2 linked regions of the Pleomorphomonas sp. T1.2MG-36 genome follow. Each later gene encodes a partner of the first gene's protein in a complex. Links are inferred from orthologs where the notes say so. Each region holds a gene or a part of one and is shown on either strand. Other genes may lie near its edges.

The links. Proteins that work in one complex are often made in the same cells at the same time.
Region 2: the proteins of hisF (region 1) and hisH are in contact, whole or in part, in a crystal structure (PDB 6RU0), measured with the Thermotoga maritima proteins. The link is inferred for Pleomorphomonas sp. T1.2MG-36 from one-to-one orthologs. Residues at the interface, in WP_004080486.1 of Thermotoga maritima: Met1, Leu2, Ala3, Arg5, Ser40, Glu41, Asp45, Glu46, Ala70, Glu71, Ile73, Asp74, Ile75, Pro76, Phe77, Asp98, Lys99, Ser122, Gln123, Glu161, Thr195, Leu196, Asn247, Arg249, Glu251; in WP_004080484.1 of Thermotoga maritima: Asn15, Arg18, Arg22, Arg117, Leu118, Pro119, His120, Met121, Gly122, Trp123, Asn124, Asn134, Gly135, Tyr136, Tyr138, Val140, Tyr158, Glu180, Lys181, Ser182, Ser183, Lys184, Ile185.

The regions. Positions count from the first base shown.
Region 1 is NZ_CATNLY010000012.1:300,395-304,945, reverse strand. Bases 1-2,856 are described here. They hold hisF (imidazole glycerol phosphate synthase subunit HisF), read right to left. Parts: upstream 1,888-2,856; coding sequence 1,114-1,887; downstream 1-1,113. Other genes in these bases: QQZ18_RS08255 (methyl-accepting chemotaxis protein), read left to right, coding at 2,306-2,856; QQZ18_RS08265 (phosphoribosyl-ATP diphosphatase), read right to left, coding at 779-1,108; coaA (type I pantothenate kinase), read right to left, coding at 1-681. Also shown: more of QQZ18_RS08255, read left to right, coding at 2,857-3,781; QQZ18_RS08250 (SDR family oxidoreductase), read right to left, coding at 3,945-4,551.
Region 2 is NZ_CATNLY010000045.1:300,147-304,158, reverse strand. What follows is about bases 1,025-4,012. They hold hisH (imidazole glycerol phosphate synthase subunit HisH), read right to left. Parts: upstream 2,849-4,012; coding sequence 2,201-2,848; downstream 1,025-2,200. Other genes in these bases: queG (tRNA epoxyqueuosine(34) reductase QueG), read right to left, coding at 3,961-4,012; hisB (imidazoleglycerol-phosphate dehydratase HisB), read right to left, coding at 3,327-3,920; QQZ18_RS19010 (DUF2628 domain-containing protein), read right to left, coding at 2,845-3,315; hisA (1-(5-phosphoribosyl)-5-[(5-phosphoribosylamino)methylideneamino]imidazole-4-carboxamide isomerase), read right to left, coding at 1,443-2,204; QQZ18_RS19025 (hypothetical protein), read right to left, coding at 1,036-1,338. In the rest of the region: QQZ18_RS19030 (ferredoxin--NADP reductase), read right to left, coding at 1-809. UniProt on the Escherichia coli protein: IGPS catalyzes the conversion of PRFAR and glutamine to IGP, AICAR and glutamate. The HisH subunit catalyzes the hydrolysis of glutamine to glutamate and ammonia as part of the synthesis of IGP and AICAR.

The sequences.
Region 1 (4,551 bases):
GATCGAGAAATCGAAGAAGTCGGAGACGAAGGGAATGGCCCGCCCGTCGCGCGGCAGTTTGCCGGTCTGCAGGACGTTGAGCCCCTCGAGGATCAAAATGTCGGGCTGGTCGACGACGATGCGCTCGTCCTGGACGATGTCGTAGACGAGGTGGGAGTAGACCGGCGCCCAGACGTTCGGCTTGCCGGCCTTGATGTCGGTCAGGAAGGAGAGGAGAGCGGCCCGGTCGTAGCTTTCGGGAAAGCCCTTCTTCTCCATCAGGCCCTCCTCGCGCAGCACGGCGTTCGGAAACAGGAAGCCGTCGGTGGTGACGAGGTCGACCTTAGGCGACGATGGCCAGCGCGACATCATCGCCCGCAGAATGCGCGCCGTCGTCGACTTGCCGACGGCCACGGAGCCCGCGATGCCGATGATGAAGGGCTTCTTGGCGTCCGAGCGGCCGAAGAAACGGCGCGTGGACGAGTGCAGCATTTGCGCCGATTCGACGTAGAGCGACAGCAACCGCGACAGCGGTAGGAAGATGTCCGACACCTCGTCGAGCTGCACCGGGTCGTTGAGCGAGCGCAGGCGGATGACGTCGTCGAGCGTCAGCGTCAGCGGCATGCCGGCCCTGAGCACGGCCCAGTCGGCGCGGGTGTAGACTTCGTAGGGCGACAGCGCTTTCCGCACGAACTGTTCCATTCGTCACCATCTCCGGATCGCCTCGGGCGATCCGCTGATCTCGGATACATGGCGGCAATCGGCCGCCGGCCTCGGCCGGCATGCCATGGTCGAGAGGTCAGTCGGCCGGGCGGCTGGCCTTTTCCTGCAGGCCGGACTGCGCCGTGCGGCGTTTGAGCTCGGCGAGCACGTCGTCGAGAGGCACGCCCTTCAGCGCCAGCACAACGACGAGATGATAGAGGAGGTCGGCGCTTTCGTAGGTCAGCGCGTCGGCGTCGCCGGTCACGGCGGCGATCACGCTTTCCACCGCTTCCTCGCCCAGTTTCTGGGCCGCCTTGGCGATGCCCTTCTCGGCCAGCTTGCGCGTGTAGGAGGTGGCGTCGCCGTTCTTCAGCCGATCGGCGACGATCGTCTCGAGATCGGAAAGTGTGAAGGTGCTGTCAGCCATGCCGATCATCCCTGGAGGCGGACGGGAACGCCGGCCGCGGCGAGATGCGCCTTGGCCTCGCCGATGGTGAAAGTGCCGAAGTGGAAGATCGACGCCGCGAGCACCGCTCCGGCGTGGCCGTCCCGAATCCCCTCGACGAGATGGTCCAGGGTGCCGACACCGCCCGAAGCGATGACCGGCACCGATACCGCGTCGGCGATGGTGCGGGTCAGCTCGAGGTCGAAGCCGATCTTGGTGCCGTCGCGGTCCATCGAGGTCAGCAGGATCTCTCCGGCGCCGAGCGAGACCACTTCCTGCGCGTATTCGACGGCATCGATGCCGGTTGCCTGCCGCCCGCCATGGGTGAACACTTCCCAGCGCGACTTGCCGTCCGAGGACACGCGCTTGGCGTCGATGGCAACGACGATGCACTGGTTGCCGAACTTCTCCGACGCGCGACGAACGAGGTCGCGGTCGCGGACGGCGGCCGACATGATGGACGCCTTGTCGGCGCCGGCAAGCAGCAGTTCGCGAATATCCTCGACCGACCGAACCCCACCGCCCACCGTCACCGGCATGAAGCAGCGCTCGGCCGTGCGCCGCACCACATCTAGGATGGTGCCGCGATTCTCGTGGCTGGCGGTGATGTCCAGGAAGCAGAGTTCGTCGGCGCCGGCCGCGTCATAGGCGGCGGCGGCCTCGACCGGATCGCCGGCGTCGATGAGGTCGACGAAGTTGACCCCCTTGACCACCCGGCCGTCCTTGACGTCGAGACAGGGGATGACGCGAGCTTTCAGCATTGGGGGCACCACGATTGAAATGCGCCCATTTCTTATACGGCTCCACGAACGGACGCCAGTCCCATGGCGCCGAACAGGCTTGCGGTGGGCGGGACGCGGCCGGCGGCATCCGTTGCCGTTGCCGTTGCCGATGGTCAGTCCGTTGTGCAGGTATCTTACGATAGACTTGGTTGCACTTGGCGTGCGGCCGATCAAGAATATGCAGCCAAGAGTAGAGTTTTTACTAGCGATGATTCCGCAAGGCATAAACTTCCCGTAAATCAGTAACCAATTAACTGAAGGGAATGGATGACGTAGCGGTCGCCGGACCGCAGAGTTTCTGGGCCGTTATCGTTGCATGTGCCATGCGTGGTTCCTTCGTCTTCCGAAGGGGAATGGTTGGCGATGCAGGTCGGCATATAGGGTAGGAACGAAGATCATGTGGCCCTTTTCAAATCACGAAGCTGCGGTGCTTGCCGCTCTCGACCGCTCCCTGGCGGTCATCGAATTCGACACGGCCGGTAAGATCATCACTGCCAACGCCAATTTTCTGAAGGTCATGGGCTACGAACTTGCCGAGATCGTCGGCAAGCACCATTCGATGTTCGTCGACCCCACCGAGGTGCAGAGCCCGGCCTACGCTGCCTTCTGGCGCGATCTGCAGGCTGGCCGGTACATGTCGGCCGAGTTCCGCCGTATTGCCAAGGGCGGGCGCTCCGCCTGGATTCAGGGTACCTACAATCCGCTGATCGACAAGTCCGGCAAGGTCTACCGCGTCGTCAAGTTCGCCACCGACGTCACCGATCGCAAGCTGGAGGACGTGAAGGTTCAGGGGCAGATCGCCGCCATCAACCGCGCCCAGGCCGTGATTTCCTTTGAGCCCGACGGCACGATCATCGAGGCCAACGAGAACTTCGAAAAGGCGCTCGGCTACAAGCCCTCCGAAATCGTCGGCAAGCACCACTCGATGTTCGTCACGCCCGAGGAGCGCAACAGTCCGGCCTACAAGAAGTTCTGGGACGATCTCCGCGCCGGACAGTTCAAGTCGGACGAGTTCCATCGTGTCGGCAAGGGAAACCGGGACGTCTTCCTGCAGGCGACCTACAATCCGATCTTCGATGGTGCCGGCCGGCTTGTTCGCGTCACCAAGTTTGCAACCGACATCACTGCCGTCATGGAGCGGCGGCGCAAGCGGCAGGCCGCCCAGACCGAAATCAACCGCGAACTCGCCGAGGTGGCCGATATGATCGCCCGCTCGAACGCCGAGGCGGCGGGCGCCAACTCGACGGCGGGGGTCACTGCTTCGAACGTGCAGGCGGTTGCCGCCGGCGCTGAGGAACTCGTCTCTTCGGTCGGCGAAATCAGCCGCCAGGTGAGCGTTGCGCTATCGGTCTCGCAGGATGCCGTGACGCAGGCCGATACCGCGACCAAGGTCGTGTCCGGTCTCGCGACGGCGGCCCAGAAGATCGACCAAGTGGTCGAGCTCATCAACACCATCGCCGGTCAGACCAACCTTCTCGCCCTCAATGCCACCATTGAGGCGGCGCGGGCCGGCGAGATGGGCAAGGGATTCGCCGTCGTCGCGCAGGAGGTGAAGCAGCTCGCCGCCCAGACGTCGAAGGCCACCGACGAGATCGCCAGCGAAATCGCGGCGGTGCAGACCATCTCGTCCAAGGCGGTGCAGTCCATCGACGGAATCACCTCCATCATCACCCGCATCAACGACATATCCTCGTCGATCGCCGCCGCCGTTGAAGAACAGGCTGCCGTGACGCAGAACATGTCCGGCAGCATGCACACCGCCGCGAACGGCGTCGAGGAAATCGCCAAGGCGCTGGCCGATATCAGCAGCTCGACGCAGTCGATCGACGACGCGGCCAACAAGCTGCAGAAGGCGGCGGCAACGCTCGCCTGATCGCCGCTTGGATCCATCATGGGAACCGCCCTGTTGCCCAAGGCAGCAGGGCGGTTTGCCGTTTAGAGCAGGCCCAGCAAAAGTGGCTACCGGTTTTGCGGCCGGACCTGCGTCTTAACAATGAGATGGAGTTTTCCGGCGAACCGGAGTTAGCCGGAAAACTCTATCGCCAGCTTCCCTCGGCCCACATGCGCGAGAAGGCGGTCCGGTAGTCCGGATAGGCGTAGGCGAGCCCGAGTTCGGACTTGCTCTTGAGATTGGCCACCCGCTTGTTCTCGCCATAGAAGCTGCGGGCCATGGGTGACAGCTCGGCCGTCTCGAAGTCCTGCTCCGGTGGCGGCGCCACGCCCATCAGCTCGGCGGCGTAGGCGACGACGTCCTGCGGGGGTGCCGGCTCGTCGTCCGTTATGTTGAAAAGACCGCTGGCGCCCGTCGCGAAGGCCCGCTCGACGGCGGCGGCGATGTCGTCGACATGGATGCGGTTGAACACCTGTCCCGGTTTGACGAGGCGGCGAGCGCTGCCTTCCGCGAGGTTGACAAGCCCGTTGCGGCCAGGGCCGTAGATGCCGGACAGGCGCAGCACGGCCACCGAGGCGCCGATGGTTTCGCCGAATGCCAGCCACTCGTTTTCCGCCTTCACGCGGGCGAGGGATCGTGCGCTCTTCGGCCGGCATTCCGATGTCTCGTCCACCCAGGCGCCAGCATGGTCGCCATAGACGCCGACCGTCGAGAGGTAGGCGATTGAGACGAGCGACTTCTCGTCTGCAAGC
Region 2 (4,012 bases), on another replicon or contig:
ACGACAAAGGTGTTCGGGGCATTGTTGGCACCCTCGACGAGGCCGAAATGCTCAAGACGATCCTTGGTATCCTTGATCATCGCCATCGATCCGCAGATCATTGCGCGATCGGTCGCTGGATCGAAGGGCGGAACGCCGAGATCGGAGAACAGCTTGCCGGAATCGATCAGGTCGGTGACGCGGCCCTGTCGCGGATGGGGTTCGCGCGTCGCCGAGTCGTAGAGGCGAAGCTTGCCGGCGGCGAGCTCACCGAGGAACTCGTGGTTGGCCACTTCGTCGTAGAGCTCGCGGGCATAGTCGAGTTCGGCCACCTCGCGGCAGGTCTGGACAAGAATCACCTCGTCGAACTTCTCGTAGACCTCGGGATCGCGGATGAGGCTGGCGAAGGGAGCGACGCCTGTGCCGGTCGACAGGAGATAGAGCCGCTTTCCGGGCAAGAGCGCGTCGATGACCAGTGTTCCCGTCGGCTTCTTGCGCATCAGGATGGTGTCGCCGACCTTGACCTTCTGCAGGTATTCCGTGAGCGGACCGCCTGGTACCTTGATCGAGAAGAATTCGAGTTCGTCGTCCCAGGCCGGACTCGCGACCGAATAGGCGCGGAACACCGGCCGCTCGGCGTTGGGGAGGCCGATCATCACGAACTCGCCGGAGCGGAAGCGGAAGCTGGCCGGACGCGTGGTGCGGAAGCGGAACAGACGGTCGGTGTAGTGGCGTACTTCCGTGACCGTCTCGGCAAAGACGTTGTCGGGAATGGGGAAGGCCTGTGCGCCATCGGCGCTGGTCGCAACGGTCGACGTGAAGGCGTTCAAGATCGGCTTCCTCTGCCAGTGCATATCCGGCCGCGACCGACGCGAACCGCGTCGACGGGCATGATCACGTGCGAGGGTGATAGCACCCACTCACTTCCTAGATGAAGCAAACGAGTTGCAAATTCCAGTCATTCCAGGGAAAAAACCGCCGACGAGACCGCATGGCTGGATTGCGAGGCCGACAACCGGGGCGGAAAGCGCTCCGGTGTGGGACCTGACATCGGCGTCAGCGAAGCGCGGCCGCACCCGCCCGCGTGGGCCGGGCAGACTTGGCATCGGCCTCCTGAGTCCCGGACGCGGTCCGCGACAGACCGGCGCGCACCGACAGGGCGGCGAACGCGGCCAACTCGAACACCGTCACGGCAAGAATCACCGAGAGGGCGATCTTCCAGGCAGGAAACTCCAGCGCGGAAGCCCCGACGCCGGAGCCGAAGGCCACAATTGCCGCCAACAGGATGAGCGGGACGAGGCGAACACGCACACCGGCGACGAACCCCAACAGACCCGACATCGCGACAATCAACAGCATGGCCTTACTCCGGACAAATCCTGATATCCGGACTATGGCAGGCCTCGCTTAGGACCCGCTTACAAAAATAGCTCAATTTTGATTGAATTCGGTGCTGGCGATCATCACGCACCGGAAGGTGCCCCAATCGGGCGGATGTTGGCCAGCCGGTCGAGCGCGGCACGCGGATCGAGACGCCCGTCGTAGAGCGCCCGGCCCGTGATGGCACCGTCGAGCACCGCCGCCTCCGGCTGGCAGAGCGCCTCGATGTCGTCCATGGAGGCCAGGCCGCCCGAGGCGATCACCGGGATCGAGACGGCGCGGGCAAGCGCCAGGGTCGCGGGAAGATTCAACCCCTTCAACACGCCGTCGCGATCGATGTCTGTGTAGACGATGGCGGCGACGCCGGCATCCTCGAAACGACGGGCCAGTTCGGTGGCGGTCAACTCGGCGCTTTCCGCCCATCCCTCGACGGCGACCTTGCCGCCGCGCGCGTCGATGCCGACCACCACGCGGCCGGGAAAGGCCTTCGCCGCCGCCTTCACCAGATCCGGATCGCGCAGGGCCACCGTGCCGAGAATGACACGGGAGATGCCCTTGCCGAGCCAGGCTTCGATGGCGGCCATGTCGCGGATGCCACCGCCAAGCTGGACTCGCATGCCCGGCGCCACCGCCTCAAGGATGGCATCGACCGCCGCGCCGTTGACCGAGCGGCCGGCAAAGGCACCGTTGAGATCGACGACATGCAGCCACGGAAAGCCGATGTCGTGGAAGGCACGCGCCTGGGCGGCCGGATCGGAATTGTAGACGGTGGCGGCATTCATGTCGCCGAGCTTCAGGCGAACGCAGGCACCGTCCTTGAGGTCGATGGCGGGATAGAGAATCACGGGCGCCACCTCAGGAAGTTGGCAATGAGACCGAGACCGAGCGCCTGGCTCTTCTCGGGGTGGAACTGCGTGCCGGCGATATTGTCGCGACCGATCATGGCCGTAACCGGCCCGCCGTAATCTGCGACGGCGACCAGGGCATCGGTCTCGCGAAGCGTCATGTGATAGCTGTGGACGAAATAGGCGTGCAGGCCTTTCTCGCCGGTGGGCAATCCCTCGAGAAGGGCATGGGGACGGACAAGATCCAAGGTGTTCCAGCCCATGTGCGGCACCTTGAGCGACGGATCCCCGGGCGAGATCGGCTCGACATCGCCGTCGATCCAGCCAAGTCCTTCCGTGATCGTCTTTTCGAGGCCGCGCCGCGCCATCAGCTGCATGCCGACGCAGATACCGAGGAAAGGCCGACCTTTCCGCATGACGGTTTCGGTCAGCGCCTCGATCATGCCGGGAACAGCGGCAAGGCCCGCCTTGCAGTCGGCGAAGGCGCCGACACCCGGCAGTACCACCCGCTCGGCAGCGCGAACGACATCGGGATCGGAGGTGACGACGATGGTATCGCCGCTGCCATCGCGAGCCGCCCGCTCAAAAGCCTTGGCCGCAGACCTCAGGTTGCCGGATCCATAATCGATGATGGCGACGGTCATGGTCGCGCTCCGCTTTCGGGAAAGAGGCCGAGGACACCCGGCGGAACGCTTCTCGCCGGGTGAAGGACGGGCGGAAGCGTCGGCGCCGGCCGCGGCAGGACAAGCCAGGCGTCGAAGAACCGCCGCTCGGCCGAATCGCGGCTTTCTCCCTCGACGACTCCGGCCTCGCGAAAGCCGCGCAGCCGCAGCGACAGGCGGCGGACGTCGTTGGCGACGACGCCCGTGGCAATCGCCAGGATAAGCTCGAAGCCTCCGGTGGTGACGGGTCCCAGCCAGCGCTCGGAGAGCGTGATCAGGACAGACAGCACGAACCAGCCGACGAGCCCGAGCCATTCACGGTGGCGCAGGAACCACAACGGCCCGAACAGCATCGCCCAGATGGCGAAACCGTCGCGGACGAACACCATGCGCTCCGCAACGAGGTCCGGCTCGGCCTTGTCCGGCAGATGAACGCTGAAGATGGCCATGAATGCCTCCGTCAGGCTTCCAGCACGCCCTTGGTGGACGGCACGCGGCCACCCTGGGCCGGATCGACGGCGACGGCGAGCCGCAAGGCTCTAGCCAACGCCTTGAAGCAGCTTTCGGCGATATGATGATCGTTCGAGCCGTAGAAGGTCTCGACGTGCAGCGTCAGGCCGGCCTGCATGGTGAAGGCGCGGAACCACTCCTCGACGAGCTGGGTATCGAAACTGCCGATCTTGGCCGCATGGAAAGCCGTGCGGAACACCAGATACGGACGACCGGAGATGTCGACCACGACACGGGACAGCGCTTCGTCGAGCGGCAGCGTCACATCGGCGTAACGGGTGATGCCGGCCTTGTCGCCGAGCGCCTTGCGGAAGCATTGTCCGAGCGCGATGCCAACGTCTTCGACGGTATGGTGATCGTCGATGTGAAGATCGCCCTTCGCCTTGACCTCGAGATCGATCAGGCCATGGCGGGCAATCTGGGTGAGCATGTGATCGAAGAAGCCCACGCCGGTGGAGATATCGGCGTCTCCGCGACCATCGAGGTCGAGGCGGACGGAGATCTCGGTTTCGCGGGTCGAGCGGCTGAGGCTGGCCGTGCGCATGGCTCGCTGTCACTCCTTCGGCGGGAATAACCGGCTTCTATCAGGGGTGGGAAGAAATGGAAACGCCAAATGACTCGCGACTTGACGGCGCC